One region of the Streptomyces sp. TLI_053 genome, then DNA from elsewhere that is predicted to be linked to it. Evidence: predicted binding sites of a transcription regulator. Region 1 holds the regulator's gene; the other holds the start of a gene.
What was found. The regulator HrcA, encoded in region 1, represses chaperone genes, less so after heat shock. The targets are predictions, from matches to a motif close to TTNGCACTCNGNNNNNCNGAGTGCNAA.
Positions count from the first base shown of each region.

Region 2: a site for HrcA is predicted at 15,771-15,797, ahead of BLU95_RS17335 (FmdB family zinc ribbon protein). Genes of this name have one in related genera too.

Region 1 covers NZ_LT629775.1:6,292,807-6,304,505, forward strand. The annotation lists gene BLU95_RS25995 (DUF2785 domain-containing protein) at 1-747, opposite strand, end outside; gene pspAB (PspA-associated protein PspAB) at 832-1,419, opposite strand; gene htpX (zinc metalloprotease HtpX) at 1,498-2,418, opposite strand; gene hrcA (heat-inducible transcriptional repressor HrcA) at 2,692-3,726, shown strand; gene dnaJ (molecular chaperone DnaJ) at 3,802-4,944, shown strand; gene BLU95_RS26020 (16S rRNA (uracil(1498)-N(3))-methyltransferase) at 5,026-5,775, shown strand; gene BLU95_RS26025 (S41 family peptidase) at 5,908-9,150, shown strand; gene BLU95_RS26030 (histidine triad nucleotide-binding protein) at 9,368-9,721, shown strand; gene BLU95_RS26035 (ribonuclease Z) at 9,725-10,645, shown strand; gene BLU95_RS26040 (PhoH family protein) at 10,839-11,699, shown strand, end outside.
Region 2 covers NZ_LT629775.1:4,340,269-4,359,467, reverse strand. The annotation lists gene BLU95_RS17400 (bifunctional FO biosynthesis protein CofGH) at 1-1,388, shown strand, start outside; gene BLU95_RS17395 (ADP-ribosylglycohydrolase family protein) at 1,629-2,744, shown strand; gene BLU95_RS17390 (DUF397 domain-containing protein) at 2,884-3,093, opposite strand; gene BLU95_RS17385 (helix-turn-helix domain-containing protein) at 3,090-3,953, opposite strand; gene BLU95_RS17380 (GOLPH3/VPS74 family protein) at 4,570-5,325, opposite strand; gene BLU95_RS42895 (hypothetical protein) at 5,624-8,035, shown strand; gene BLU95_RS17370 (YhjD/YihY/BrkB family envelope integrity protein) at 8,163-9,101, opposite strand; gene BLU95_RS17365 (glycosyltransferase family 39 protein) at 9,207-10,772, opposite strand; tRNA gene BLU95_RS17360 (tRNA-Arg) at 10,974-11,046, shown strand; gene BLU95_RS17355 (phosphatase PAP2 family protein) at 11,467-12,369, opposite strand; gene BLU95_RS17350 (sigma-70 family RNA polymerase sigma factor) at 12,768-13,739, shown strand; gene BLU95_RS17345 (hypothetical protein) at 13,951-14,223, shown strand; gene mscL (large conductance mechanosensitive channel protein MscL) at 14,325-14,744, opposite strand; gene BLU95_RS17335 (FmdB family zinc ribbon protein) at 15,433-15,759, opposite strand; gene BLU95_RS17330 (MFS transporter) at 15,875-17,134, opposite strand; gene BLU95_RS17325 (potassium/proton antiporter) at 17,636-19,126, opposite strand.

The sequences.
Region 1 (11,699 bases):
CTCGGCGATCCGCGCGCGCAGGGCGGCGGAGTGCGGCAGCGGCACCGGCGCGCCGCCGCGCTCCGTGCGCACGCCCCGGTCGGCGAGCACGTAGACGGCCCGCAGGGTGCGCAGGGTGTTGGAGACGACGGCGGGCACGGCGCCGGTGGTCGCGGAGGGCCGGCGCGGCGGCTGGGCGGCGATCGGGTCGAGCCAGCCGAGGGCCTGGCGCTCGGTCAGCTCCGGGCGGGTGAGGATCTGGGCGACGGCGCGGCCGAGCCGGTCGTCCTCCATGGCGTCCAGTACGTGGTCGGTGGGGGCGAGCAGCCGGGCGGCGACCAGGTCCAGCAGCGGGGTCGGGTCGGCGAGCAGCGGGCCGCGGCCGAGGGCGGCCAGGTAGTCGGCGCCGTGCGCCACCGCGTGCAGCCAGCCGAGTTCCGGGTCGAAGCCGCGCAGGTCGCTCTCGCCGGTGTACCAGCGGGCGAAGGCGTCCAGCCAGGCCGGGCGGTGGGTGCCGAGGTCGGCGAGGTCGGCGAGGATCAGCGGGGCGAAGGTGCGGGCCTGGATCTCGGGGTCGGTGAGGCGTTCGGCCATCTCGTCGCCGAGCGCGAGGCGCTCGGCGGGGGTGAGCTGCGGTACCCAGCGGCACAACTGCTCGTAGGCGAGGCTGTCGCGGACGTGCGGGTCGGGCGAGCGCAGTGCGGCGCTGACGGCGGCGAGGGTGTCGGGGGTGGGGGCGGCGGATTCGAGAGCGGTCCAGTTGATCACGGGCGGACCCTAGGGGCGGGGGCGCCGGTGGGCCACCGGATTTCCGGGCCCGGGGGCGGCACCGCCGGCCCGGTGGCCCCCGGTTCACAGGCCCGGCGCGCCCCAGACCGGGAACCAGCGGGTGAGGTCCTTCTCCAGCCGCAGGTCGTTGCCGAGCATCGCGTTGACCTCCAGCTCCAGCGGGTTGTCGCGCTTCTCGCCGCCGCCGGGCATCGGTGCGAACGGGTAGAAGGTGCCGCGTTTGTACAGGTAGACGAGGGCGAGCGGCCGCCGCCCGTCGGCGTCGCGGAAGCCGACCAGGGAGCAGAGCAGCTGGGGGCCGAAGCCGTGCGCCTCGAGTTCGCTGTTGACCGCGTGCAGGTCGTTGACCAGTGCGGGCAGTTCGCCGGGTTCGTGCCGGGCGAGCAGCCAGGAGTAGCCGTAGGAGTCCCGGGAGGCCTCGACGGGGACGCCGCCGCGTTCGGTGTCGGCGTCGAGCAGGGCCCGGACCTGCCGTTCGACCTCGTCGAAGGCGCCGCCCTCGACGGAGGCGAAGCAGACCGAGCCGAGTCCGGTGGGCCGGAAGCCGGCCGCGGCCTCCAGGGTGAGGGCGGCGGACGGTACGCCGAACAGCTGGTCGAGGTCGGGCTTGACGGGCTTGGTGCGGCCGAACAGCGTGTCCAGGATGCCCACGGCGGTCCTTCCGGTCGGAGAACGGTGCGGTGCGGTGCGGTGCGGGGAGGGATGGGAGCGGCGTGGGCGACGGGCGGCTCAGCGGCCGAGGTCGGAGGAGATCTTCGCCAGCTGGGCCAGTCGCTGCTCCAGCGACGGGTGGGTGGAGAACAGCTGGGTGGCGGCCTCCCGGGCGCTGAGGGCCGGCGCGAAGTAGAACGCGTTGTAGGCCTGCGACTGGCGCAGGTCCCGGGTCGGGATGGCGGCGATCTGGCCGGTCACCTTGGTGAGCGCCGAGGCGAGCGCGCTGGGCCGCCCGGTGAGCTGGGCGGCGGCCCGGTCGGCGGCCAGCTCCCGGTAGCGGGAGAGCAGCCGGGTCAGCAGGAAGCTGATCGCGTAGACGGCGATCGACACCAGCGGGATCACCAGGGCGGCGATCGCGGCGTTGGAGTCGTTGTTGTTGCGCCCGCCGCCCATGAAGCCGCCGTACACGGCGATCCGGGTCATCGCGCCGGCCAGTACGCCCAGGAAGCCGGCCACCGTCATCACGGCGACGTCGCGGTGGGCGACGTGGGACAGCTCGTGGGCGAGCACGCCCTCCAGCTCCTCGGGTTCCAGCCGGCGCAGCAGGCCGGTGGTCACGCAGACCACCGCGTTCTGCGGGTTGCGGCCGGTGGCGAAGGCGTTCGGCATGTCGTTGTCGGCGACCGCCACCCGGGGTTTGGGCATGTCGGCGAGCGCGCAGAGCCGGTCGACGGCGCCGTGCAGCTGCGGGTACTGCTCCGGGGTGACCCGGTGGGCGCCCATCGCCCGTTCGGTGATGCGGTCGCTGAACCAGAACTGGGCGACGAACAGGCCGCCCGAGATCAGCACGACGATCGGCCAGGCGCCGCGCAGCAGCACGATCAGCAGACCGGTGAATCCCACGTACAGCAGCCCGATCAGGAACATCGTCCCCACCATGCGGCCGGTCAGGCCGCGGTCGGGGGCGAAGCGGGTGTGCTGGCCCGAGCTCGACATCTCTGCTCCTCCGTTCGCCGTCCGCTTCCGATGCTGCCACCGGGCGGGCCCCGCGGCATCACCCGCGCGCCGCGGACTGCGGGCAGGATCACCCCGGCCGGGCCGTTCCTGCCGTCGGACCCGGGCCTTACACTGGCAGGTACGGTTCTGGCACTCGTGTGTTCAGAGTGCCAAGGCCGGGCCCCTCGGGGTCGGACCGGACAGCTCGAACACGGACACATGCCACGACGGTGTGTCACAACGGACAACGCGTGAAGACGGAGGTGCGTGCCCATGGCCGGTGAGGTCCGCCAGCTCGACGACCGCAAACTCGCGGTGCTTCGCGCGATCGTCCAGGACTACGTGGGCACCGAGGAGCCGGTCGGCTCCAAGGCCCTGGTCGAGCGGCACAACCTCGGGGTCTCCCCGGCGACCGTCCGCAACGACATGGCGGCGCTGGAGGAGGAGGGGTACATCCACCAGCCGCACACCAGCGCCGGGCGGATCCCCACCGACAAGGGCTACCGGCTGTTCGTCGACAAGCTGGCCGAGGTCAAGCCGATGAGCGCGCCCGAGCGGCGGGCGATCCGGCACTTCCTCGACGGCGCGGTGGACCTCGACGACGTGGTCGCCCGCACGGTGCGGCTGCTCGCCCAGCTGACCCGCCAGGTCGCGGTGGTGCAGTACCCCTCGCTGAGCCGCTCCACGGTGCGGCACATCGAGCTGGTGGCGCTGGCCCCGGCCAAGGTGATGCTGGTGCTGATCATGAACACCGGCCGCGTCGAGCAGCGGTTGGTGGACTGCCCGGGTACGGTCGGCGAGACCGTGCTGGCGGACCTCCGGGGCCGGATCAACGCCCGGGCCGCCGGACAGCGGCTCCCGGACGTCCCGGGGCTGCTGGAGGAGCTGCCCGCGCAGTTCGAGGCGGCCGACCGGCCGACCGTGTCCACGGTGCTGGCGACGCTCTTCGAGACCCTCGCCGAGCAGCGCGAGGAGCGGATCATGCTGGCCGGCACGGCCAACCTGACCCGCTTCGGCCACGACTTCCCGCTGACCATCCAGCCGGTGCTGGAGGCACTGGAGGAGCAGGTCGTCCTGCTCCGCCTCCTGGGTGAGACCGCGGACGCCGGGATGACGGTCCGGATCGGGCGGGAGAACGCCTACGAAGGGCTGAATTCCACCTCGGTCGTCTCGGTCGGTTACGGTTCGGGCGACGAGAGCGTGGCCAAACTGGGGGTGATCGGTCCGACCCGGATGGACTACCCGGGCACAATGGGGGCGGTGCGAGCGGTGGCACGGTACGTGGGCCAGATTCTGGCCGAGTCGTAGGAACGGTCGTCGTCGGACAGCTGACGGCGCCCGAAGTCGCAAGCACTCACACAGGCGGAACAAGCGGAGCATTTGGTGGCCACGGACTACTACGCGGTACTCGGCGTCCGACGGGATGCGGGGCAGGACGAGATCAAGAAGGCGTTCCGGCGCCTGGCACGCGAACTGCACCCGGACGTCAACCCGGACCCGAAGACGCAGGAGCGGTTCAAGGAGATCAACGCCGCCTACGAGGTGCTCTCCGACCCGCAGAAGCGCCAGGTCTACGACCTCGGCGGCGACCCGCTCTCGCCGAACGGCGGGGGCGGCGCGGGCGGCTTCGGCGCGGGCGCGGCGGGCTTCGGCTTCTCCGACATCATGGACGCCTTCTTCGGCGCCGCCTCCGGCCAGCGCGGACCGCGCTCCCGGACCAGGCGCGGCCAGGACGCCATGATCCGGCTGGAGATCACCCTGGAGGAGGCCGCGTTCGGCACCACCAAGGAACTCCAGGTCGACACCGCCGTCACCTGCACCACCTGCAGCGGCGAGGGCGCCGCGCCCGGCACCTCCGCGCAGACCTGCGACATGTGCCGCGGCAAGGGCGAGGTCTCCCAGGTCACCCGGTCCTTCCTGGGCCAGGTCATGACCTCGCGCCCCTGCCCGCAGTGCCAGGGCTTCGGCACCGTCGTGCCGACCCCGTGCCCGGAGTGCGCCGGCGACGGCCGGGTCCGCGCCCGGCGCACCCTGACCGTCAAGATCCCGGCCGGGGTCGACAACGGCACCCGGATCCAGCTGGCCGGCGAGGGCGAGGTCGGCCCCGGCGGCGGCCCGGCCGGCGACCTCTACGTCGAGATCGCCGAGACCAGCCACCCGACCTTCCAGCGGCGCGGCGACGACCTGCACTGCACGGTCACCATCCCGATGACGGCGGCCTCGCTCGGCACCCAGGTGCCGCTGCAGACCCTGGACGGGATCGAGGAGGTCGACATCCGGCCCGGCACCCAGTCCGGCCAGTCGATCCCGCTGCACGGCCGCGGCATCACCCACCTGCGCGGCGGCGGCCGCGGTGACCTGATAGTGCATGTCGAGGTGCAGACGCCCACCAAGCTCGACGCCGAGCAGGAGGAGCTGCTGCGCCGCCTGGCGGTGCTGCGCGGCGAGGAGCGGCCGTCCGGCCAGTTCGCGCCCGGGCAGCAGGGGCTGTTCTCCCGGCTGAAGGACGCCTTCAACGGCCGGTAGCCGTCCCGCGCGGGGGTGCCGAGGCTTCCTCGGCACCCCTTTCGCGTTCCCGTTCCCGTTCCCACCCCGGAGGTTCCCCGCATGACCGCGCCCGTGTTCTTCGCCGACCCCGAGCGGATCGCCGCCGCCGCGCCGGGCGCGACGGTGCGCCTGGACGGGCCGGAGGGCCGGCACGCGGCCGCGGTGAAGCGGCTGGAGCCGGGCGAGGCGGTCACCCTGACGGACGGCCTCGGCCTCGGCGCGGACGGCACCGTCGCGGCGGTGCACGGCAAGGACGCGATCGACGTGGCGGTGACGGCCGTGCGCCGGGAGCCGGAGCCGTCGCCGCGGATCGTCGTCGTCCAGGCGCTGCCCAAGGGCGACCGGGGCGAGCTGGCGGTGGAGACCATGACCGAGGTCGGCGTGGACGTGGTGATCCCCTGGGCGGCCTCGCGCTGCATCACCCAGTGGAAGGGCGAGCGCGGCGCCAAGGCGCTCGCCAAGTGGCGGGCCACCGCGCGCGAGGCCGGCAAGCAGTCCCGGCGGCTGCGCTTCCCCGTCGTCCGCGACGTGATGACGACCCGGCAGCTGGCCCCGGTGCTGCTCGGCGCCGCGTTCGCCGCGGTGCTGCACGAGGAGGGCTCCGAGCCGCTGGCCGGGGCGGTCCTGCCGGACACCGGGGACCTGGTGCTGGTGGTCGGCCCGGAGGGCGGCGTCTCCCCGGAGGAGCTGGCCGCCTTCGCCGAGGACGGCGCGAAGCCGTTCCGGCTGGGCCCCTCGGTGCTGCGCACCTCCACGGCCGGGGTCGCGGCCGGCGCGCTGCTGCTGGGCCGCACCGGCCGCTGGGCCTGACGGCCGCCGCCGGGCCGTACGGGCCGCCGGGCCCGGCACCGGCGGCCGGGCCCGGGACCGGCGTCCCCCGTGGGGGTTCGCGGACCGCGAACTGCGGGCGCGCCGCGCTCCCGCCTGCCTAGGGTGGCGAGCGTGAGCGAACCCGAGAGCACCCCCGAGGGCGCCTACCTGCGCCACCCGCACCTGCACGGCGACCTGATCACCTTCGTGGCCGAGAACGACGTGTGGCTCGCCCCGCTGGACGGCGGCCGGGCCTGGCGGCTGACCGCCGACCACCGTCCGGTCCGCAGACCGATGTTCTCCCCGGACGGCCGCCACGTCGCCTTCACCTCCGCCCGGGACGGCGCCCCGGAGGTGCACGTGGCCCCGGTGGACGGCGGGCCGTCCCGGCGACTGACCCACTGGGGCGACGCGCAGACCCAGCTGCGCGGCTGGACCGCCGACGGCCGGCCGATCGCCACCACCGCCACCGGGCAGGCCTCGCTGCGCCGCACCTGGGCGCGGGCGGTGCCGCTGGACGGCGGCGAGGCGGCCCGGCTGCCGTACGGCCCGGTCGGCGGGCTGGCCTTCGAGCCCGGCGGCGACCGGGTGCTGCTGGTCTCCGCCTACGCCACCGAGCCGGCCTGGTGGAAGCGCTACCGGGGCGGCCGGACCGGCCGGCTGTGGATCGGCACCGACCGCTTCGAGCGCGTCCACGAGGACCTGGCCGGGCACATCGAGTCGCCGCTGTGGGTGGGCGGGCGGATCGCCTTCCTCTCCGACCACGAGGGTGTCGGCGCGCTGTACTCCAGCCTCCCGGACGGCTCCGACCTGCGCCGGCACGGCATCTCCCCGGAGGGCTTCTACGCCCGCACCGCCACCACCGACGGGAGCCGGGTGGTCTGGCACAGCGCCGGCGACCTGTGGCTGCTGGAGGACCTCGACGGCGCCGAGCCGCGCCGCCTGGACGTCCGCCCGGCCGGCCCGCGCACCGGCCGCCGCCCCCGCCCGGTGTCCGCCGCGCACTGGCTGGAGGGTGCCGCCCCGGACCGCACCGGGCGGGCCGGGGCCGTGGTGGTGCGCGGCTCCGTGCACTGGCTGACCCACCGGGAGGGACCGGCCCGGGTGCTGGACGAGACGCCGGGCGTCCGCGGCCGGCTGGCCCGGGTGGTGCCGGGACCGGCCGGTGAGGACGCCGCCCAGGGCGTGGTCTGGGTGACCGACGCCGAGGGCGAGGACGCGATCGAGTACGCCCCCGCGGTGCTCGGCGCCGAGCGCCGCCGGCTCGCCGCCGGGCAGCTGGGCCGGGTCCGCTCGCTGCTGGTCTCCCCGGACGGCAAGCAGCTCGCGGTCGGCGCGCACGACGGCCGGGTCCTGCTGGTCGGCCTGGCCGACGGCGCCGTGCACGAGCTGGCGCACAGCACCGACGGCGAGGTCTCCGGGCTGGCGTTCAGCCCGGACTCGGCCTGGCTGGCCTGGTCGCAGCCGACCCTCGGGGCGTGGTCGCTGCGCCGGATCGTGCTGGCCAACCTGGCCACCCGGACGGTCTCCGAGGCGACCCCGGAGCGGTTCGTCGACACCTCCCCGGCGTTCACCGCGGACGGCCGGCACCTGGCGTTCCTGTCGGTGCGCAGCTTCGACCCGGTGTACGACTCGCACGTCTTCGACCTGTCGTTCCCCAACGGCTGCCGCCCGTACCTGATCACGCTGGCCGCCGACACGCCGTCGCCGTTCGGGCCGCGCCGGGCGGGCCGGACGGCCGGCGGGGAGGAGGACGAGCCGAAGGGCCGCCGGGCGGACGGCGACGAGGGCGCGGCCGACGTGCCGCCGGCGACCCGGGTCGACCTGGACGGCATCGCCGACCGGATCGTGCCGTTCCCGGTGGAGGGCGGCCGCTTCGGCGTCCTGCGGGCGGCCAAGGACGGCGTGCTGTGGACCAGGCTGCCGCTGGTCGGCGAGCTGGGCGACGAGGCCGCCTCGCTGGAGGACGAGCGCCCGCGGCCGACCCTGGAGCGGTTCGACTTCCGCAAGCGCCGGGCGGAGCAGCTGGTGGACGGCCTGGACGCGTTCGCGGTGAGCGGCGACGGCACCCGGCTCGCCGTGCTGGACGAGGGCGAGCTGCGGATCGTGCCCGCCGACCACAAGGCGTCCGGCGAGGACGACGAGATCGACGTCGACCTGGACCGGCTGCGAGTGACGGTCGACCCGGCGGCCGAGTGGCGGCAGATGTACGACGAGAACGGCCGGCTGATGCGGGACAACTTCTGGCGTCCCGACCTCGGCGGGGTGGACTGGGCCGGGGTGCTGGCCCGCTACCGGCCGCTGGTGGAGCGGCTCGGCTCGCACGACGACCTGGTGGACCTGCTCTGGGAGGTGCACGGCGAGCTGGGCACCTCCCACGCGTACGTGGTGGCGCACGGGGTGCACACCGAGCCGGCCCGCCGGCAGGGCCTGCTCGGCGCGGACCTGGTCAGGGACGGCGAGGTGTGGCGGGTCGCGCGGATCCTGCCGGGGGAGTCCTCCGACCCCCGGGCGCACTCGCCGCTGGCCGCCCCGGGCGCGGCGGTCCGGCCCGGGGACGCGCTGCTTGCGGTCAACGGCCGTCCGGTGGACCCGGTGACCGGCCCGGCGCCCCTGCTGGCCGGCACCGCCGGGCAGCCGGTCGAGCTGACGGTGGCCGGCAAGGACGGCACCGACCAGCGGTACCCGGTGGTCGTCCCGCTCGCCGACGACGAGGCGCTGCGCTACCACGACTGGGTGGCCGGGCGGCGGGCCGTCGTCCGGGAGCTGTCCGACGGCCGGCTCGGCTATCTGCACATCCCCGACATGCAGACCACCGGCTGGGCGCAGATCCACCGCGACCTGCGCTCGGAGATGGCCAGGGAGGGCGTGGTCGTCGACATCCGGGGCAACCGGGGCGGGCACACCTCGCAGCTGGTGGTGGAGAAGCTGGCGCGGCGGATCGTCGGCTGGGGCGTGGGCAGGGACGTCGCCAATCCCGCGCCGTACCCGGAGTACGCGCCGCGCGGTCCGGTCGTCGCCCTGGCGGACGAGTACTCGGGCTCGGACGGCGACATCGTCAACGCGGCGATCCAGGCGCTGGGCATCGGCCCGGTCGTCGGCACCCGCACCTGGGGCGGGGTGATCGGCATCGACAGTCGCTACTCGCTGGTGGACGGGACCCTGGTGACCCAGCCCAAGTACGCGTTCTGGTCGGAGCGGCTCGGCTGGGGCCTGGAGAACCACGGGGTGGACCCGGACGTGGAGGTGCCGTTCCCGCCGCACGCCTGGGCGGCGGGCGAGGACCCGCAGCTCGCCGAGGGGGTGCGGATCGCGCTGGCGGCGCTCGCCGAGCAGCCGGCCAGGACCCCGCCGGCGCTGCCCTGGGAGCGGTAGCGGCGGTCCGGCGCCGGTGGGAGGACGGACCGCGGTCCGTCCTCCCACCGCCGGGGCGGCCGTCGCCGTGCGCGTCCCGCGGGGCCGGGGCGGCCGTCGCCGCGCGTACCGCGGGGGCAGCGCCCGCGCGAGTACCGGCGGGCGGCGGCGGGGCTCGGCTAGCATGCCGCCGTACGCTCCCACCAGACCAGCACCAGCATCCCGCGAGGAGATCCCGATGGCCGGCGAGGCGCAGCCCGACTGCCTGTTCTGCAAGATCGTGGCGGGCGAGATCCCGGCCACCGTGGTCCGCAGGACCGACCGGACCCTGGCCTTCCGCGACATCGCCCCTAAGGCCCCGGTGCACGTCCTGGTGATCCCGCACGCCCACTACCCGAACGCGGCCGCGTTGGCCGACGCGGAGCCCGATGTCGCCGGCGAGCTGCTCGCCGAGGCGGGCCGGGTCGCCGCGGACGAGGGCCTCGAGGACTACCGGCTGATCTTCAACACCGGCGCGGGCGCGGGCCAGACCGTCTTCCACGCCCACGTCCACGTGCTCGGCGGCACGTCGATGACCGAGCGCATGGTCTAGTCGGTGTCCCAGCGCGAACTCGTCGTCCTCGGGACCGCCAGCCAGGTCCCGACCCGGCACCGCAACCACAACGGCTACCTGCTGCGCTGGGACGGCGAGGGCCTGCTGTTCGACCCCGGCGAGGGGACCCAGCGGCAGATGCTGCGCGCCGGGGTCTCGGCCACCCAGCTCACCCGGATCGCCGTCACGCACTTCCACGGCGACCACAGCCTGGGCCTGGCCGGGGTGATCCAGCGGATCAACCTGGACCGGGTCCCGCACCCGGTGGACATCTACTTCCCGGCCTCCGGCGAGGTGTACTTCGAGCGGCTGCGGCACGCCACCGCCTTCCACGAGACGGCGGTGCTGCGGCCCCGCCCGATCGAGGAACCGGGCCCGCTGCCCGTGCCGGGCGCCCGCTTCGCGCTGGAGGCGGTCCGGCTCTCGCACCCGGTCGAGTCCTTCGGCTACCGGCTGAGCGAGCCGGACGGCCGCCGGCTGGTGCCCGAACGGCTGGCCGCCCTGGGCATCGCCGGCCCCGACACCGGCCGGCTCCAGCACCGGGGCGAGATCGAGGCGGACGGCCGGCGGGTCACCCTGGAGGAGGTCAGCGAGCCCCGGCCCGGGCAGCGGTTCGCCTTCGTCATGGACACCCGGCTCTGCGAGGGCGTGTACGAGCTCGCCGAGCGCGCCGACCTGCTGGTCGTCGAGGCCACCTTCTCCGACGCGGACGCCGGGCTGGCCGAGGACCACGGCCACCTCACCGCCGGGCAGGCCGCCAAGGTCGCCGCCGAGGCGGGCGTCCGCACCCTGGTGCTCACCCACTTCTCGCAGCGCTACCCCGACCTCGGCCAGCACCTCGCCGACGCCCGCAAGCACTTCGACGGGCCGATCGTGCTTGCCGAGGACCTCGCCCGGGTACCAGTACCGCCCCGGCACAAGTGAGGCGCCCACCCGTCGGAGCCGTGGTGAACAGCGTGGAAAACCGCTCGCGCCGCCCGGCGATCTGCCGCAGCATCGTCGGGTGCGGCCCCGCCGCCCGCCGCAGCGATCACGTGTGCGGCGTACCCTGGTGCCCCGGAAGGACCGAGCGGCACACGAGACACGGATGGGATGAGGCAGGCCCCAGCGCCGACCTATGAGTGACACATCGCAGACCCGTTCCAACGGACAGCCGCGCCCCGAACCGGCCGAGGACGGCCGCGTCAGCGCCCGGATCGTCATCCCCGAGAAGCATCCGATGGTCACCCTGCTCGGCGCCGCCGACTCGTTGCTGCGAGTGATCGAGCAGGGCTTCCCCGCCGCCGACATCCACGTCCGGGGCAACGAGGTGACCGCGACCGGCGAGCGCGCCGAGGTCGCCCTCGTCAAGCAGCTGTTCAGCGAGATGATGCTGGTGCTGCGCACCGGCCAACCCCTCACGGAGGACTCCGTGGAGCGTTCCATCGCCATGATCCGCAGCGGCGTCGACGACCCGGACAGCCCGGCGCCGTCGAAGGTCTTCACCGCGAACATCCTGTCCAACCGGGGCCGGACCATCCGTCCGAAGACCCTCAACCAGCAGCGCTACGTCGACGCCATCGACAAGCACACGATCGTCTTCGGCCTCGGCCCGGCCGGCACCGGCAAGACCTACCTCGCGATGGCCAAGGCCGTCCAGGCCCTCCAGGCCAAGGAGGTCAACCGGATCATCCTGACCCGCCCGGCCGTCGAGGCGGGCGAGCGGCTCGGCTTCCTGCCCGGGACCCTCTACGAGAAGATCGACCCGTACCTGCGGCCGCTGTACGACGCGCTGCACGACATGATGGACCCCGACTCCATCCCGCGGCTGATGGCCGCCGGGACGATCGAGGTCGCGCCGCTCGCCTACATGCGCGGCCGCACCCTCAACGACGCCTTCATCATCCTCGACGAGGCCCAGAACACCTCGCCCGAGCAGATGAAGATGTTCCTCACCCGCCTCGGGTTCAACTCCCGGGTGGTCGTCACCGGCGACACC
Region 2 (19,199 bases), 1.9 Mb from region 1:
AGACCGGGCTGGCCCGCCCGGACGCGGTGGTCACCGGACGTCCCTGGCAGGAGCCGGAGGACCTGCCGGAGTCCTACGGCCGCACCGATCTGCACAGCACCATCGACACCGAGGGCCGGACCGGTGACCGGCGGGCCGACTTCGAGGACGTCTACGGCGACTGGGAGGTGCTGCGGGAGCAGGCCGCCTCGGCCGCCCCGGGCCGGACCGGGGCCCCGGAGCGGCCGGACGGCGAGGTCAGGGCCGCCCTCGCGGTGGCGGCCGACGACCCGACCCGGCTCACCGACGAGCAGGCGCTGGCGCTGTTCCAGGCGGACGGCCCGGCCCTGGACGCGCTGTGCCGGATCGCCGACGCGGTCCGCCGGGACGCGGTCGGCGACGAGGTCACCTACTGCGTCACCCGGAACATCAACTTCACCAACGTCTGCTACACCGGCTGCCGGTTCTGCGCCTTCGCCCAGCGCCGCACCGACGCCGACGCCTACAGCCTCTCGCTGGACCAGGTCGCCGACCGGGCCGCGCAGGCCTGGGAGGTCGGGGCCACCGAGGTCTGCATGCAGGGCGGCATCCACCCGGATCTGCCCGGCACCGCCTACTTCGACATCGCCCGGGCGGTGAAGGAGCGGGTCCCGGGCATCCATGTGCACGCCTTCTCGCCGATGGAGGTGGTCAACGGCGCGACCCGGACCGGTCTGTCGATCCGGGACTGGCTGCAGCGGGCCAAGGAGTCCGGTCTGGACACCATCCCGGGCACGGCGGCCGAGATCCTGGACGACGAGGTCCGCTGGGTGCTCACCAAGGGCAAGCTGCCCGCCGCGACCTGGGTCGAGGTCGTCAGCACCGCGCACGAGCTGGGCATCCGCTCCTCCTCCACGATGATGTACGGGCACGTGGACACCCCCGCGCACTGGGTCGGCCACCTGCGGCTGCTTGCGGAGATCCAGCAGCGCACCGGGGGCTTCACCGAGTTCGTGACGCTGCCGTTCATCCACACCAACGCCCCGGTCTACCTGGCCGGGATCGCCCGGCCGGGACCGACCGCGCGGGACAACCGGGCGGTGATCGCGATGGCCCGGCTGCTGCTCCACCCGCACATCCCCAACATCCAGACCAGCTGGGTGAAGCTGGGCGCCGAGGGCGCGGCGGAGATGCTCCGCTCGGGCGCCAACGACCTCGGCGGCACGCTGATGGAGGAGACCATCTCGCGGATGGCCGGTTCGGCCTACGGCAGCTACAAGTCGGTCCGCGACCTCCAGGCGATCGCCGAGGCGGCCGGGCGGCCGCACCGCCAGCGGACCACGACCTACGGGGAGGTGCCGGCCGAGCGGCTGGCCGCCGCGCTGGCCTCGGACGGACACCTGCCGGACCTGCTGCCGCTGGTCGACTGAGCCGCCGACCGTGCCGCCGGGCTCCGGCCGCCGGGCTCCGGCCACCGGTGGCCGGAGCCCGGCGGCCGACCGGGGCCGGGCGGAACCCGGGGAGTCCGGCGGTCGGCGGAACATCCGGTGGTGATCCGGTGGAGCGGGAACCCTGCCGGGCTGTTCGGGCATTCGAATACAGTGCGAGGGCGCGCGACCGGCCGTGCGTCGCGCGTCCCTCCCGCTCCCGGACGAAAGGCGCTTGCCGTGATGCCACTGTGGTCCCGCGCCCAGCAGCAGGACTTCCGCAGCCGGGTGCGGGGATGCCTGCTCGGCGGCGCGATCGGTGACGCACTCGGCGCGGGCGTGGAGTTCGAGTCCCTGGAGAAGATCCGGGCCGTGCACGGCCCGCTCGGCGTCACGGGTTACGTCCCCGCGTACGGGCGGCTGGGCGCGGTCACCGACGACACCCAGATGGTGCTGTTCACCCTCGACGGGCTGATACGCGCCCACATCCGCCGGGACACCGGCAGCTGGCACCCGCCCACCGACGTCCACCGCGCCTATCTGCGCTGGGCCGTCACCCAGCGGGACTGGGGCCCCGACGAGCGCCGGGACGACCTCGGCTGGCTCGGCCGGGAGGAGTGGCTGTACGCGCAGCGGGCGCCGGGCCAGGCCTGCCTGTCCGGCCTCTCCGGTCCGGGCGCGGAGCGGCTGGGCACCCTGGAGGCGCCGAAGAACCCGCACTCCAAGGGCTGCGGCACGGTGATGCGGGCGGCGCCGTTCGGGCTGCTGACCACCTGGGAGCCGGGCCTGGTGTTCCAGCTGGCGGTGGAGTGCTCGGTACTGACCCACGGCCACCCCACCGGTTACCTCTCGGCCGGGGCGCTCGCGGTGATCGTCCAGACCGTGGCCCGGGGCGGCACCCTGGAGGAGGGCGTGCACCTGGCGCTCGCGCTGCTGTCGGAGCGGCCGGCGCACGAGGAGACCACGGCGGCCCTGCGGGCCGCGCTAGACGCGGTGCGGGCGGGGGAGCCGTCCGCCGAGCGGGTCGAGGCGCTGGGGGAGGGCTGGGTCGCCGAGGAGGCGCTGGCGATCGGGGTGTACTGCGCGCTGGTCGCGCACGACGTCCGGTCCGGGCTGCTGCTGGCGGTGAACCACTCGGGGGACAGCGACTCCACGGGTGCGGTCTGCGGCAACCTGCTCGGGGTGCTGCACGGTGACACCGCGCTGCCGCCCGGCCTGGTGGCGGGGCTCGAGGGGCGCGGGGCGCTGCTGGAGCTGGCCGACGACTTCGTGCTGGAGCTGATGCACGGGCCCGAGCTGCACAGCCGGGACACCGCGGAGGGCGCGGCCTGGGCGGCCCGTTACCCGGTGCTCGGCTGATCCTCCGCCGTCGGGCCCGGGACCGCTTGTCGGGGGCATGCCCCGGGACGCCGAGATGCCCGTAGCGGTGGCCGCCGCCCCGGGGGAGGGCGACGGACACCGCTACGGGCACCTGGGCCGGGAACCGGCACGAGGTCGGTCAGAGGCTGTCGAACGCTCCGGCACCCGCGGCGGCGGCGAACGCGTTCCAGGCCTCGGGGGAGAAACTCAGCTGCGGTCCCTCCGGGTCCTTGGAGTCACGGACGGCCACCCGGTCGGCGGCCGGCACCCTGATCTCCACGCACGCGCCGTTGCCGCCGCTGTGACTGCTCTTGCGCCAGCTCGTCCTGTTCTCGAAGGTGGTGCTCATCGGTGGTATCCCTCTTCAATGTCGGCTATCAGTGAGCGGGTCTCCGCCACCCCGAGCGCGGCCGCCCGCAGGTGGTCGTAGAGACTGGTATAGCGGCGCACGTCGGCCTCCTTCTCCAGGTAGAGATCGCTCGTCACCCCTTCGAAGTAGACAACCGTCGAATCGGCTGACTCCGGGAACTCCAGCAGGGAGAATGTCCCGGTCATTCCGGGGTGGGCACCGTGCGAGAACGGTATGACCTGGATCGTGATGTTGGGGCGCTGGCTCAGCTCCAGCATGTGCTTCAGCTGGTGGGCCATCACCTCCTTGCTGCCGACCTCCCGGCGCAGCACCGCCTCGTCTATCACCGTCCACAGACTGCCCAGCGGGTTCTCGCCGTTGACCCGGTCCTGGCGCTTCATCCGGACCTGCACCCGGCGCTGGACGGAGAGCGCGTCGGTGTCCGGCTGGGTGCCCTCGACCACGGCCTGGGCGTACTGCTCGGTCTGCAGCAGCCCGGGCACGAAGGAGGACTCGTACGCGCGGATCGACGAGGCCTCGGCCTCCAGCCCGATGTAGACGCTGTACGGGGTGGGCATGTCGTTGAAGTCGTGCCACCAGCCGCGCTGGCGGGACTCCCGGGCCATCTCCATCAGACTGGCCCGCATCGCCTCGTCGGTGACGCTGTAGACGTCGCACAGGTCGCGGACGTCGCGCTGGCTGATGCTGCGGCGGCCGTTCTCCAGGCGGCTGATCTTGGACTGGGAGACCATCAGCCGGCCGGCGACCTCCTCCGCGGTCATCCCCGCCGCGTCCCGGAGCTTGCGCAGCTCCGAGCCGAGGCGTCGACGGCGCACCGTGGGATTGATGTTCGCGGACACGTCGACCTCCGGTCGGACCTCTGGTGATCGTTGGAACGGAAGTCCTCGGAACACGGTGGAAATCTGGATCAACCCCCTGACGTTGTGCAGCATGTCACCCCGGATCAGGTCGGCGCCGGGAAATCCCCGGAGCGCAGTAGAACAGATCATCGGAAAAGCGCTTCGGCGAGACAGCGGACGCCTCCGGGTGGTAGAGGCGCCGCGGCCCGGTCCGGTGGCGGGGTGACGGCGTGGCGGACGTGGTGCGGATGCGGCTCGGGGCCGCGCAGGTGCTGGTGGCACGTGCGGGGGCGGTATGCGGCCGGGGGTCCGGGTGGGGGGTGGACCGACTCGGGGGACGGCGGAGGGGCGGTCGCCCGGCGACTTCCGTCGCGGGCGACCGCCCCTTCTCACTGCCTGGTGGTGCCGGGTGCTCGGCGCCCCTGTGGGGCGTGAGCTGTTCGGCGTGCGCTGCTGTTCGCGCTGGTACGCGCTCGGCGCACCGGACGGTTCGGGTGCCCGCGGGACCGCGGGCCGAGCGGGGGGCCCGGACCGGAGTCCGGGCCCGTCTCCTGGCGAGGGCCCCGGTGCGGCCCCCGGCGCCGGCCCCGTCGGGCGTCCGGCCCCGGTGGGAGCCTCAGCGGACGCCGACGCGGGACGCCGCGACCCGGCCGCCGCCGCTGCCGCGCCCGGCCACCGAGCGCTGACCGGCCCGGCCTCCCGAGCCCGACGGCGCCGCAGTTGCCTGGGCGGAACGGTTCTGCTGGCTCGGCAGACCGTTCTGCACGTCCATCACGGCGTGCGCGACCATCCCGCCCAGCGGGTCGTAGCGGATCAGATCGCGCAACCTGGACCGCGAGGACCGGCCCTCGTTGCCCGGGTACAGGTGCTTGCCCAGACCGACCGAGTGCGCCAGGGCGGCGAGCGCGGCCGTCCGCGGGTCCGGCGGCACGCCGGTGCGGATCGCGGTGTCCAGTCGCTGCTTGATCGCGGCGTTGGTGCAGTCGTCCGACGCCTGGTAGCGGATCGTGGGCAGCACCCCGCACACCTGACCGGGCACGGCGGTCACCATGCCGCAGCGCTCCAGGTGTGCCAGGTAGGTCTGCCGCAGCCCCAGCCGGGGCCCGCCGATCCAGTGCGTGGCGCGGACCGGGCTGCCGCGTCGTCGCAGCAGCTCGAGTGCGTGGTCGAGTGTCGGGTCACCGGTCGGCCGTGGGAGCACCACGGCGATCCGGTCACCCTCAGGAACGATCCGTCCGGCCAGGGACAGCTCGACGAGCTGTGCCCCGGCGAGTCCGAGGTCGAGGGTCTGCGGCTGCGCAGTGGTGCCCGTGGCCGGGTCCAAAGCGAGCAGCAAGAGTTCCTCGGGAACAGTTCTGCGGCTCTTGCCCATCCAAGCCTCCCCGCGTGGATGGGAAACAGCGTGACGCCTCTCACACGGGCTTGTCGAGTACGCCTCCGAATCGTGACCTTGCGATCGAGCGGGGGAACCGCCCGTGGCGGGCCCGGCGTCTGACCGTTGAACAGGCCGCGGCGCGGCCGCGCCGCGCCAATAACCGCCGGTCGGGCGGGGTGTGGGCGACCGGATCGGTCGCCGGTGGCGGAGACTGTACAGGTACACGGGGCGGGGTACCGGCTTCCCGAAATCGGGTCGGCCGGTGCCCCGCCGGGCGTTGAGGAGGCTGGGTTACGTGGGCGAGTCCCCCGACAGGGTGCTGCGGGACGGCGATCGGGCGCGGGAGCGGGACGGCGAACCGGCCGACTCCGCCACGGCCGAGAAGGCGGCCGCGCCGGCGGTGGACCGGGCGGCGGACGGCGTGACGGGCCGGGCGGCGGACGGCGTGGCGGGCCGGGCGGCCGAGCCGGAGCCGGGCACCGTCGCCGAGCCTGCGGACGCCGGGGACGCTCCGTCTGGCGATGCTCCGTCCGGTGACTCGGGCGATGCCCGGTCGGGGGACTCGTCCGGTCGCTCGCCCCGTCACTCGTCCGATGAATCGGACGAGTCGAACGAACCGGACGGCGCCCCGGATCCCGCCGACGGCGGACCGGGCCGGCCGGCCAAGCCCGCCACGGTGCAGCTGCGCGTCCGGGATTCGGACACCCGGACGACCGCGCTGCGGATGCCCGTGGACCAGGCGACCACGGCGTTGCGGATGCCGTCCGACGATGCCACCACGGCGTTGCGGATGCCGTCCGACGACGCGACCACGGCGCTGAGGATGCCGTCCGACGACGCCACCACCGCACTTCGCCTGACCGAGGAGTCGCGCAGGCCGTCCGGGGCCACCGCGATCGGTTCGGCCGGGCGGGAGGAGGAGGTCGGCGGCGCCGCGGCCGACGCACCGGGGCGCCCGACCGGAACCGACCCCCGTCTCGCCATTCGGACGCCGTCGCCGTCGCCGACGGCGGCCGGGCCCACCGGTCGCACAGAGCCCAAGGCCAAGGCCAAGGCAGAGGCAGAGGCCGAAGCCGAGCCCGCCGGGAACGACACGGACACCGACGGGCAGCCGGCGTCCTCCTCCGCGTCCCCGGTGACCGCGGCGGCCGAACCGGCGGAACCGGCGGAACCGGCCGAACCGGCCGCCGCGGCCGCGCGGGCCGAGAAGTTCGAGAAGCGGGAGGACGCCGAACGGACCCGGATGCTGCGCCTCCCCACGGCCGCCGGCACCGTCCCGAAGCCGCCCGCCCCCGAGCCCGTTCCGGAGCCCGAGCCGGTCCCCGCCCCCGAACCCGGGCCGGCCCCGGAGCCGCGCCCCGCCCCGGCCCCCGCGCCGCCGCCCGCGCCCGAACCGCTGCCCCTGCCCGAACCCGCGCCGCTGCCGTTCCCGGAGTCCACCTCCGAGGCGATGGACGTGCTGGCCACGCTCAACGGTCGGCCGGTCTCCCCGCTGCGTCGCGCGCTCAAGCGGATCACCATCTGGACGGCCTTCCTCGCCGTCGTCCTCGGCGCGGTGGTCACCGCCCAGCTGCTCCGCCCGCTGCCGGACGCCAAGGTGCGGATGACCGCGGCCGGCGGCTTCGGTTTCCCCGGTGACCCGCTCGACCTGGCCTGGCCCGCCAAGGGCCAGTCGGCCGCCGGGGTGGTCGGGGTCGGCAGCCTGGGCAGCTCGGGCCCGGAGACCCCGGCCTCGATCGCCAGTGTCACCAAGGTGATGAACGCCTACCTCATCCTTCAGGCGCACCCGCTGAAGAAGGGCGAGGGCGGTCCGAAGATCACCGTCGACAAGCAGGCCGCCCAGGAGTCCGGCAACGTCGACGAGTCCCGGGTCACCCTCACCGAGGGGCAGCAGCTCAGCCAGTACCAGGCGCTGGAACTGCTGATGCTGCCCTCCGCCAACAACGTGGCCCGGCTGCTGGCGCGCTGGGACGCCGGATCGGAGGAGGCGTTCGTCAAGAAGATGAACGACACCGCCGCCGCGTTCGGCATGACCAACACCACCTACACCGACCCGGCCGGCTTCAACGCCGAGACCAGGAGCACGGCCAAGGACCAGCTGAAGCTGGCCGAGCAGGTGATGCAGGACGAGATCTTCCGGCAGATCGTGTCGACCCCGGACACCACCTTCAACAACCAGAAGATCTCCAACACCAACACGCTGATCTCGCCCAAGAACGGCATCATCGGCGTCAAGACCGGCTCCAGCACCCCGGCCGGCGGCTGCCTGATGTGGGCCGCGTTCAAGGACGTCGCCGGTGTGCGGCGGCTGATCCTGGGCGTCACCCTGGGGCAGCCGGCGACCGCCGCCGAGCCCAGCATCCTCAAGGTGGTGCAGAGCGTCAGCGCCAAGCAGATCCAGGCGGCGCAGAACGGGCTCACCGCTCAGACCCTGGCCAAGCAGGGCGACGTGGTCGGTCGGATCGACGACGGCCTCGGCGGTTCGGTCCCGGTCGTCGCCGCGCAGGACCTCTCGGTGGCCGGCTTCCCCGGCATCACCGGCACCCTGGTGCTGGACCCGCAGAAGGTCGGGCACCGGGTGACGGCCGGGACCCAGGTCGGTGTGCTGCGGTCCGGTGAGGGCGCCAACAAGGTCGAGGTGCCGGTCGTGCTGAAGTCCGACCTCGCCCCGCCGTCCATCCTGGACCGGCTGACCCGGGCGCTCTGAGGTCCGCCGCGGCCCGGGCACACCGCCCGGGCCGCCGCCCGGGCGCGTCGGTACGGCCACACCGCCGAGGCTCGTCGGCACCGGCACACCGCACACCGCCCGGGGCCTCGGTCGGGGCGGTCCGCGTTCAGGAGCGCGGACCGCCCCACCGGCCCGGTTCGGTGCGCGAGCCCAGCAGCTCGGCGATCGGCTCCTCCTCGGCGACCACCCGGCCCAGCGCGATCGCCAGGGTCACCCCGGTGAAGCCCACGATCAGCCAGGACAACGAGGTGAACACCACACCGTAGGGGCCGAACTGGCCGATGCTGCGACTCATCGCGCTCGGCAGGTAGATCCGCGAGGCCACCCCGATCACGACCACGGCCACCCCGCACAGCAGCGCCCCCGGCAACAGCGGCAGCCAGCGCACCCGGGCGCCCAGCAGCAGGTGCTGGGTCCACCACCAGAGCACCGTCGACGCCAGGAAGATCAGCGGGACGCCGAGCCAGGCGCCCAGGCCGAAGCCCTCCCGGACCGGGGTCTGGAACACCAGGTAGACCAGCCAGACCAGCAGCCAGACCAGCCAGCGCCAGGCCGCCACCCTGGTGCCCGACTTGGGCAGCTCCCAGCAGCGCTCGCAGACCCGCTGCATCGCCCGGCTGAGGGCCGTCGCCGAGAGCAGGGTCACCAGCGCGCCGATCACCCCGAAGCCGGTGTCCTCGTGGTGGGCCGTCCCGAGCAGCTGCTGGACGGACTGCGCGGCCGCGCCCTGGAGCCCCAGCTCCTTGCGCAGCGAGCGCACCAGCCCGTCCCGGACGGCCGCGGGGGTGAACACCGCGACCACGAACAGTGCGGGCAGGGCGCTCAGGAAGGCCTGGGCGGCCAGCCGGGTCGCGCAGTCGAGCAGGTTCACCCGGAGCAGCTGGCGCAGGGCGCGGCCCACCAGCGGGACCTGTTGGGGCAGCTCGCGCGCCGAACCGGCCAGGGCGGTCGACCGCTGCTTCCACCGGTCCGTCCGCCGGGGTGCCGGACCTTCCGGCGGAGGGGTCCGCCGCTCGGGAGGCTGCTCGCTCGGCTGCTCGCTCACGGACGGTCCTCCCGACCTGGTCGCCGTGATCCATGGTCGCCCGAGCCCCGGCGCGCCGCATCCGGGCTGCCTCCCGTCCCGCGGGCCCGCCGGCCCGGGCGGGGGTCAGCGGCCGGCGCCGGCGCCGTCCAGCAGCGCGAGCGTCATCCCGCCCAGCGGCGTCACCTGCTGCGGCGGGCCGAACCGGCTCCGCAGGGCGGCCGCCTCGCCGGCGGGCACCTCGGCGAGCGGATCGGCGGTGTCGCCCAGCACGACCAGCCAGGTCCGGGTCCCGGACCCGGTGCAGTCCGCGGGCTTCGGGCACGGTATCGGGAAGAGGTCCCCGGCCGGGACGGCTCCGCTCGCCACGAACAGGGGGTACGGCCGTATCGCGTCCGGCAGGTAGTAGGAGACACCGGGGCCGACCATCGACCAGGCCTGGCCGCCGATCGGCACGGCCAGCCCGTCCCCGGGCCGGTAGCCGGCGGTGATCAGCCGGGCCACCGCCTGGTACGGCTCCTTGGACTGCGCGTGCGATCCCGGGTAGCGCACCAGCGACTGCCGGGGCAGCGCCGTGGCCCCGGTCACCGCCACCACACCGACCGCGAGCACCAGCCCCGCCGCCCGCAGCTCCGGATTGGTCCGGCCGGGCTTGGCCGCCGCCGTCACGGCCGCGTACACGGCGCCGACCCCGCAGCCGGCCAGCGCGGCCCAGGCGGGGACCGTGAACAGCAGGTACCGGTCGAGGAAGTACGAGGTGGTGCCGCGCGAGAGCACCCAGACCGCCAGCACCGGCAGCACCGCGAGCAGCAGCAGCCGCAGCGCCGGACCGCGCCGCCCGGGCAGCACCAGGGCCAGCACCGCCAGCACCAGGAAGACGTCGAACACCCGGGCCGAGCCGAACAGCGGCTCGCCGAAGTGCCACAGCTGGTCCACGCTCGGCCGGGCGAGCCAGCCCAGCTGCCGCTCCGACTGCTGACGGCCGAGGAGCGCGACCGGCAGCACCGCCACCACCACGGCGGTCAGCACCGCCGCCAGGCCGACGAGCAGCCGCCGCAGGTCCGGACCCCGGGCCGCCCACAGGTGCGGCGCGACCAGGGCCGCCTGCCCGACCAGAGCGCTCAGCGAGACCAGGTGCGCGGCGCCGGCCACCGCCATCGCCAGGCCGTACGCGATCCACCGCCACGGCGTCGACCGGTCCAGGGCGCGCAGCAGGAACCAGGTCGCGGCCGCGACGGCGCAGGTCACCAGCGCGTAGGAGCGGGCCTCCTGCGCGTACCGGGAGACCAGTGGCACGGTCGCGAAGAGGAGCCCGGCACAGGTGCCCGCGACCCGGCCGCCGAACAGCCGTGCGGCGGTCAGCGCGGTGAACGCGGCCGCGCCCGCCATGGCCAGCACCGACGGCAGCCGCAGCATCGTCACCGAGTCGCCGAACAGCGCGATCCAGCCGTGCAGCAGGATGTAGTAGGCGCCGTTGCTGGCGTCGACGTGCTGCAGCATCCGCAGCAGTTCACCGAGCGGGCGGACGGCGGAGGTCCAGGTCGCCACCTCGTCCCGCCACAGGGTCGGGGTCCCCAGCCGGTAGCCGCCGACCGCCAGCATCACCAGCGCCGGGGCCAGCCAGGTCGCCGGCCCGGCCACCCGTGCCGCCCGGCGGACGGATCTCCCGTACCACCGCTCGCCCGCCGTCATCTGCCGCCCCCGCCTCTGTCCACCGGCCCCTCGGGCCCGGGGCCGAGGGGCCGTCGAGTCCCGTCCTCCCAGGCTAACCGGCGTTCCTTCCGCAGGTCGGGCCGCCCCCGGCCGCGCTGACCCACCGTCGGCCCGCCCACCCCGGGCCCGTCCCCGCCCAACCCTCTCCACCGATCCGCTAGGCTGTCAGCGGTCTTCCCCGCCTCAGTAGCTCAGGGGATAGAGCACGGCTCTCCTAAAGCCGGTGTCGCAGGTTCGAATCCTGCCTGGGGCACAGTAAGAACGCAGCAAAGGCCCAGGCCGGCGGGTGAATCCCGCCGCCCTGGGCCTTCGCCGTTCAGTCCTGTCGGTCACCCCGTGCGGCCCGGTGCGGCGGAGATCGTGGAAGCGCGCCTCCATCGGGATGCCCGTGCGGACCTTCGCGGCGGTCCCGTCGTCCCGGAAGTCGCTGCGGCGCAGCCGGTCGCGGCGCGGCCCGATGAACATGCGGCCCTCCGACTCTGCCCCCGCGAAGTGCTCCAGGTGGTGCCGGAGGGCATCCACGACCGAGTCCGGGAACACGACCGGACGGGAACCCCGTACGGCTCTTCGGCGCCTGGTCCTACGGCGGGAAGCTGTACGGCGCCGCGCGTCGCGGTGGGCGGTGGCCGGCCGAGGTGATCGTCGGCGCGGTCGTTCGCGGGTGCGGCGGCCCTCAGCGCAGGAGGCCGTCGGGACGGTCGGGGACGGGGTCGGTGGCCGGCCCGGCGGCGGTGCCGGGGGTGTCGGAGGCGCGGACCGGGGCGTCGACCGAGGGTGCGTCCGGGAGGTCGTCGGCGGGGTCGTCCGCGGGGCCGGTGTCGCGGGGCGGTCGGGCGGAGGAGACGAGGACCCGCTGGACGCGGGGGCGGGTGCGCCAGTCCACCCGGCGGAAGTCGCGGGCCAGGGCGCCCGGGCGGGAGAGCTCCACGATGACGGTGACGGCGCCGAGGACGATTCCGGCGGCGAGCCAGCCGGCCAGGACATCGGTGGTCCAGTGCAGACCGAGGAAGACCCGGGAGGCACCTATCGCGAGAACGGTCAGCGCCGCGGTGGTGCAGGCGGTGCTCCGGCCGGCGCGGCGGGCCCGGGGCCAGAGCAGGCCGACCAGTACCGCACAGGTGATCGCGGAGGCCATCGCGTGTCCGGAGGGGAACGCGGGACCGGAGGCGTGCGCGACCGGGTCGGAGAAGGCCGGGCGCTGGCGGCCGAAGGAGAGCTTCAGCACCCACTGGCCGCCCCAGCCGATCAGGGTCTGGGCCGCGACCCAGCCGGCCAGGGTCCGGGCGCCGATCAGCCAGAGCCAGAGCGCGACGGCGCCGAGGACGCTGCGCATGGTGATCGTCCCGCCGATGTCGGAGAACATCTGCACCGAGGCGGTCCACACGGTGTGATCGGCCGCGTAGCCGTGCAGGTCACCGGTGAGCTCGTGGTCGAACCGGGAGAGCGGGCCCCAGCCGGTCTGCACCAGGGCCGCGAGGGCGGCGAACAGTCCGGCGCAACAGACCGCGAGTGCCGCGTGCCGGAGCAGGTGGCGATCACGCGCGGTGATGATGGGCGAGCTGTTGGTCAGGTGCATGGCTGTCACCTTCCCAGCCGCCTGTGCCGAGCGCGCGCTGCGGTGATAGCGATTTGGCATCTTTTGTGCGGAGAACCTGCGTGCGCCGGTGCGGGAGCGCGGGTCCGCGCGGGAACGCGCCCGGCGCCGGCGGGGTTGTGCCTGACGGGGGCCGTGCGCGGGGTGCGCCGGAACGGTCCCGAAACGGCACCCGTGGTGCCCGCACGGTCACCCTCCGCTCGGAATCGGGGGAAAATCTCGCAGGATACTGCATCCCTGGAAGAATCTGAGCGACTTGGGAATGTTGTCCGGAATCTGTTCGTTGGATCGTTACGTGCAAGGCCCTCCGGGCCCGCATGTCGCGCCCTCCTGGGGGCAGGCAGCCAGACCTCGGCAACACCAGCAAAGGGAGCACAAGCATGGCCACCCGTGCCGTCGTTCGCGACAGGGCCGACCGGACTCGCGCGGCCCGCCCGACCAACTTCGAGGCCGACCGTGACCTGGTCGGCATGTATCTCGACGAGATCGCCAGGACACCCCTGCTCGATGCCGCCGAGGAGGTCGAGCTCTCGCTGCGGATCGAGGCCGGTGTCTACGCGCAGCACCTGCTGGAGGAGGGAGCGCTCCCCGAGGGGGTGCGACGCGAGGAGCTCGAGGCGATAGCCGAGGACGCCGAGCGTGCCAAGGACGTCTTCATCCGATCGAACCTCCGCCTCGTGGTCGCCGTGGCCCGGCGCTACCCGCGCAGTGGTCTGCCCCTGCTGGACCTCATCCAGGAGGGCAACGCGGGTCTGGTCCGCGCCGTGGAGAAGTTCGACTACGCCAAGGGCTTCAAGTTCTCCACCTACGCGACGTGGTGGATCCGCCAGGCCATCACCCGGTCGATCGCCGACCAGTCGCGCACCATCCGCCTGCCCGTCCACCTGGTCGAGGAGCTGGGCCGGATCCGGCGGGTGCAGCGGGAGAAGTCGAAGGAGCTGGGCCGTGAGCCCGAGCCGGCCGAGATCGCGGCCGAGCTGGACACCACCGAGACCCGGATCAAGGACGTGCTGGACTGGGCGCGCGACCCGGTCAGTCTGAACATGTCGGTCGACGACGAGGGCGAGACCCAGTTCGGCGACCTGGTCGAGGACACCGGGGCCACGTCCCCCGAGGACGCCGTGATGGTCATGCTCCGCCGCGAGGAGCTGGACGGCCTGATCGGGCGGCTGGACGACCGGACGGCGTCGATCATCCGCTCCCGTTACGGCATGGAGGACGGCCGCGAGCGCACTCTCACCGAGGTGGGCAAGCAGCACGGGCTGACCCGTGAGCGGATCCGCCAGATCGAGAAGCACGCGCTGGCGGAGCTGAAGAAGATAGCCGACCACGCGGGCTTCGAGGCCGCGTAGCAGCGGTCCACGGGTGTCGCGGACACGGCGTGCGGGAGCACGGCGCGCGGGGCGCCGGGTTGAGCGGGTGCGGACGGGTACGGCCCGGTGGGCCCGGTGCGGAGCGGTCCGCGCCGGGCCCACCGTCGTCCCGGGGCCGCGTCAGGGCCTTCTAGGCTTGGTGGGCGGGGGCGGACGGCGGCGGCGGGGTACGAGAGCGGTGGAGAAGACGATGGCGAAGGACACGACGGACGACCGGCCGGGCCAGGAGTCGGAGCCCGGCACGGCGCCCGGCACGGGGGACGGGTCGGCGCAGGCCGCCCCGAAGGCCCGGCCGGGCGCGGACGCGGCGGCGAAGGCCCGGCTGATCTTCGGCGACCCGCTGGACCGGCAGTCCCGGGACGACACCGACACCGGGTGGGGCGACCGCCCCGGGGCCGGGGAGAGTGGTGGACGGGGGCTGGACTGGTACCTGAGCCAGCGCCCGCCGCACCACGGGGACTGATCCGGAGGGACGGGACCGCCGGACCGGGCCCGGGCCCGGTCGGGTGCCGCAGGGTCGGGTGTCGCGGGGTCGGACGGCTCGGGGGTCGGGCAGCCCGGTCTTCAGGCGGCCCGGGTGACCAGGGCGTCGCGGATCTCGGTGAGCAGCAGGACCTCCTTGGCCTCGGCCTCGGCCTGGACCTCGGCCAGGGTCTTGCGCCGGGCGGTGAACCTGGTCATCGGCAGGATGAGGCAGAAGTAGACGACGGCGGCGGTGATCAGGAACTGCAGGGCCGCGCTGAGCACGCTGCCCCAGAGGATCGGGATTCCGGACGTGACCTCGCCGGTGGCGCTCACCTCACAGGGCCCTTTGAGGCAGGAGCTGTAGGACGCGAGGTCCTGGGCCCCGAACGCGCCGACGATCGGATTGATCACGCCCTTGACGAAGGCGTTGACGATGCTGGTGAAGGCCGCACCGATGACCACGGCGACGGCCAGTTCGACGACGTTTCCGCGCAGCAGGAATTCCTTGAAGCCCTTCATGCCGCGTGAACGACGAAGTCGTCCGCCGGTCACGGGTGATTTTCTCCCCCCTCCGCAGGACAACCCGTTCGGCCGACCGGCGGTGCCGATTCCGGCGGCCGCGAGTCCGCCCGGGCCGGTCCGAGGGCGAGTGCGGTCACCACCGCGAGCAGCAGTGCGGCCGGCACCCGGGGGCCGTACCCCAGCAGCTGTCGGAGTCGGCCGCGCGGCCCGGACCGGCCTCCGATCGGCGGGAACGAGGGCACCGGCTGCCGGGGTGGAACGGTCGGCGCGGGCAGCGGGGGGATCGGCAGCGGACGGGGCGGCAGGGCGGACGAAGCGGTGGTCACGGGCACCTCCACGGTCGGGCTCGGGGCTTGCGGTGCCCACTCTGGGCCGCCCCGCGCGACCGCCGGAACTCCGTTTCCAGAACCTGTGGACAACCCGGGCCTGTGGACAACGGGACCCACTCGCAGGGGTGAACCGGCCCGCCCCGCGCTGACAGAACCCGTCCTCCGCGACCCGTCCTTCGGGATCCGTGCTCTCCGCCCCGTCTTCCGGGACCAGCCTTCCGGGACCAGCCTTCCGGGACCCGCCTTCCGCGCCCCGCCCCGGCACCTGCCGCCGAACGCGCGAAAGGCCCGCCGCACCCGTGGAGAACGGGAACGGCGGGCCGTCCGAGAAGCTGGTGCCGCGGCCCGGCCGGAACTCAGCCGGCCGCCGGGGCGGGGCTGGCGGCGGGGGCCGAGGACCCCGACGAACCCGAGGAGCCCGACGAGGACGAGCCCGAGGAGGAGCTCGCGGGCGACGTCGACGACGAGGTCGACGACGAGCCGGAACCCACCGAGCTGCTGGAGGAGGAGCGGCTGTCGGTCCGGTAGAAACCGGAGCCCTTGAAGACGACACCCACCGCCGAGAAGACCTTGCGGAGCCGTCCCTGGCAGTCGGGGCACGTGGTCAGCGCTTCGTCGGTGAACTTCTGCACCGCCTCCAGGCCGTTGCCGCACTCGGTGCACTGGTACTGGTACGTGGGCACTTGTCTTCCTCCTGGCACTCTCGCCTGATGAGTGCTAACGATCCTCAATGATGCGGCATTCCGAAGGATCAGTCCAGCGACTCGAATGTGAGATGAGTCGGTTCCGGCCCCGGGGTCAGCCCTTGACGGCCCCCACCAGTCCGGCCGGGGCACCCCGTTCCACCGAGCCGGCGACCACCGTGCTGCGGGTTCCGGCCGGTACCAGCAGTCCCCGCAGCGAGAACAGGGCGATCAGGCCGAGGCCGGCACCGGCCACCGGTACCAGGAAGCCGACGGTCGGGCCGTGCGCGTCGATCAGCCGCCCGGCCGCCGTCGCGCCGGTCGCCAGGCCCAGACCGATGGCGCCGGTCAGCCAGGTGAAGGCCTCGGTCTTGGCGCCGTCCTCGACCAGCGTCTCGACCAGGGTGTAGCCGCTGATCAGGGTCGGGGCGATGGCCAGGCCGCAGACCAGCCCGGCGACCGACAGCGCGACCAGGTTCGGCATCGCCCACAGGGTCGAGCAGCCCAGCACCAGCAGGCCGTAGCTCATGACCATCCGCTGCTGGACCGACCGCCGCCAGGCGATCACGCCGTAGAGCACGCCGGCCACCATCGAGCCGCCGGCGAAGATGCCGTAGACGGTGCCGGCGGCGCCCTGCTGGCCGACCGAGTCGGCGAAGGCGTTCACCGAGACCTGCATGCCGCCGAAGACGGCGCCCACGCCCAGGAAGGTGCCGGCCAGTAGCCGGACGCCGGGCGAGGCGAGGGCCGAGGCCTGCCGGACACCGGGTTCGCGCACCACCCGGGCGGGCGCGGTGCGCCGCTGGGCCGCGAAGGCCAGACCGCCGACCAGGGTCAGCGCGGCCTCGGCGATCAGCCCGGTCGAGGGGTTGACCGAGGTTGCCACGGCGGCGGCCAGGATCGGGCCGACGACGAAGGTGAACTCGTCGGTCACGGACTCGAAGGCGAAGGCGGTGCTCACCTTGGCGGCGGAGGACGCGGAGGCGCCCTCGGCGGTGAAGGTGGAGATCCAGCGGGCGCGCACCATCGCGCCGATCTGCGGGACGCTCGCGCCGGCCGGGGCGGCGGCCAGGAACAGGCTCCAGGCCGGCGCGTGCCCGAGGGCGAGCGCGATCAGTGCGCCGACCGAGGCCGCGTGCACCAGGACGGTCGGGACGAGCACGGCGGCCTGGCCGTAACGGTCCGCGAGCCGCCCGGTCTGCGGGCCGATCAGCGCCTGGGCGACGGCGGCGACGGCCGCGACCGTGCTGGCGGTGCCGTACGAGCCGTGGGTGTCCTTGACCAGCAGCAGGATCCCCATGCTGAGCATCGCGTAGGGCAGCCGGGCGAGCAGCGCGGGGGTCAGGAACGTCCAGGCCCCGGGGGTGCGCAGCAGGGTCCCGTAGCCGACCCGGGCCGGCGCGGCGTCGGCGCGGCCCGTGGCATCGGCGTGGTCCGCGGCGCCCGTGGCCTCCGCGTGGCCGGCGGTGTCCGCGTGGTTCGCGGCGTCCGCGCTGCTCCTGGCATCCGCGGCGTCCACGGGGTTCCCGGGGTTTCCGGTGCTCCGGGCGTCCTCGACGCTCTCGACCGTTCGGCGGGCCGTCACGGTCGGTCCTTCCTGCTGCCTGGTAGCGCGGCAGGGCATGGGGTGGCCCCGACGGCGCCGAGAGTCGTCCTCTCGCGCGTCGACCGGGGTAGTTACCGGGCCGGTCCGGCGGTGGGCCGGGTCCGGGCCGCGGCCGCCGAGCGGTCGCGCCAACTCTGCTTCAGGCAGATGCTGGGGTGTGGTGTGTCAGCGAACAATGGTTATACGCGCGTAGATGTCGCGCTGAACTCGACACTACAGGACGGATCCAAAGTTGTCCTGTTAAGTCAAGGTGAACTCCGGGCGAGACCTTCAGGTCCTGCGTCCGTGCAGCCAGTCGGCCAGCTTGCCGCCCTTGTCCACGGCCCGCAGTCGCCGCTCGGCCGCCTCGCCCACCTCGTCCGTGGTGACGACCAGCAGCTCGTCCCCGCCGCGCAGCACGGTCGCCTTGTCGGGCACGAAGCTGCTGCCCTCCCGCACCACCAGGGTGACCGCCGCCCCGGTCGGCAGCCGCAGCTCGCCGATCTCCACGCCGGACATCCGGGAGTCCGGCGCCAGCGCGACCGACAACAGGTGTCCGTGCAGCTTCTCCAGCGGGGCGGACTCGATGCCGAGGTCCTGTCCCATCGACCCTTCGCCGATCCGCAGGCCCTTGGCGACCCAGGGCAGCGTCGGGCCCTGGAGCAGGGTGAAGACCACGACCAGGATGAAGACGATGTTGAAGACGTCCTGGGCCATCGGCGCGCCGGACACCATCGGGATGGTGGCCAGCACGATGGGCACCGCCCCGCGCAGGCCGGCCCAGCTGAGCAGGGCCTGCTCGCGCAGCGGCAGCCGGAACGGGGTGAGCGTGAGCACCACCGAGAGCGGCCGGGCGAGGAAGACCAGTACCGCGCCGATCACCAGCGCCGGCACCACGGCCGAGCCCATCGACTCGGGGGTGCAGAGCAGGCCGAGCAGCACGAACATGCCGATCTGCCCGATCCAGGCCAGGCCGTCGGCGAAGCCCCGGACGGCGGGGCCGTGCGGCAGCTTGGAGTTGCCGAGGATCACCGCGGTGACGTAGACGGCGAGGAACCCGGAGCCGTGCAGCAGCGCGCCGCCGGCGTAGCCGAGCACGGCCAGGGCCAGCACCGCGATCGGGTAGAGGCCGGAGGACGGCAGGGCGACGTGCTTGAGGCCGAACGCCCCGAGCTTGCCGACCGCGAGGCCGACGGCCAGGCCGATCGCCAGCTCGGCGAGGATCGTGCCGATCAGGACGTACCACGGCTCCGTGTCGCCGACGGCGGCGAAGGCGACGACCAGGATGACCACGGGCGCGTCGTTGAAGCCGGACTCGGCCTCCAGCAGACCGGTCAGCCGGCGCGGCAGCGGCACCGTGCGCAGCACCGAGAAGACGGCCGCGGCGTCCGTGGACGAGACGATCGCGCCGAGCAGCAGTGAGGTGCGCCAGTCCAGGCCGACCAGCCAGTGCGCCCCGGCCGCGGTGACGAAGACGCTGATCCCGACGCCGACGGTGGCGAGTACGGTGGCGGCCCCCATCACGGGTCTGGCCTCGCGCCAGTTGGTCTTGAGGCCGCCCTCGGCCAGGATCACCACCAGGGCCGCGTAGCCGAGCACCTGGGTGAGTTCGGCGTTGTCGAAGGAGACGCCGAGGCCGTTCTGGCCGAGCGCCACCCCGATGCCGAGGTAGATCAGCAGGCTGGGCAGGCCGGATTTGGTGGAGACGCGCACGGCGACCACCGCGATCAGCAGGATCACGGAGAACTCGAGCAGCAGCTGGTTCAGGTGGTCGACATTCACGCAGGGGCACCTCGGACGTGGCGGGGGCGGACGGGGTCCCGACAGGGGTGGCGACCGGGGGCGCCAATTACTC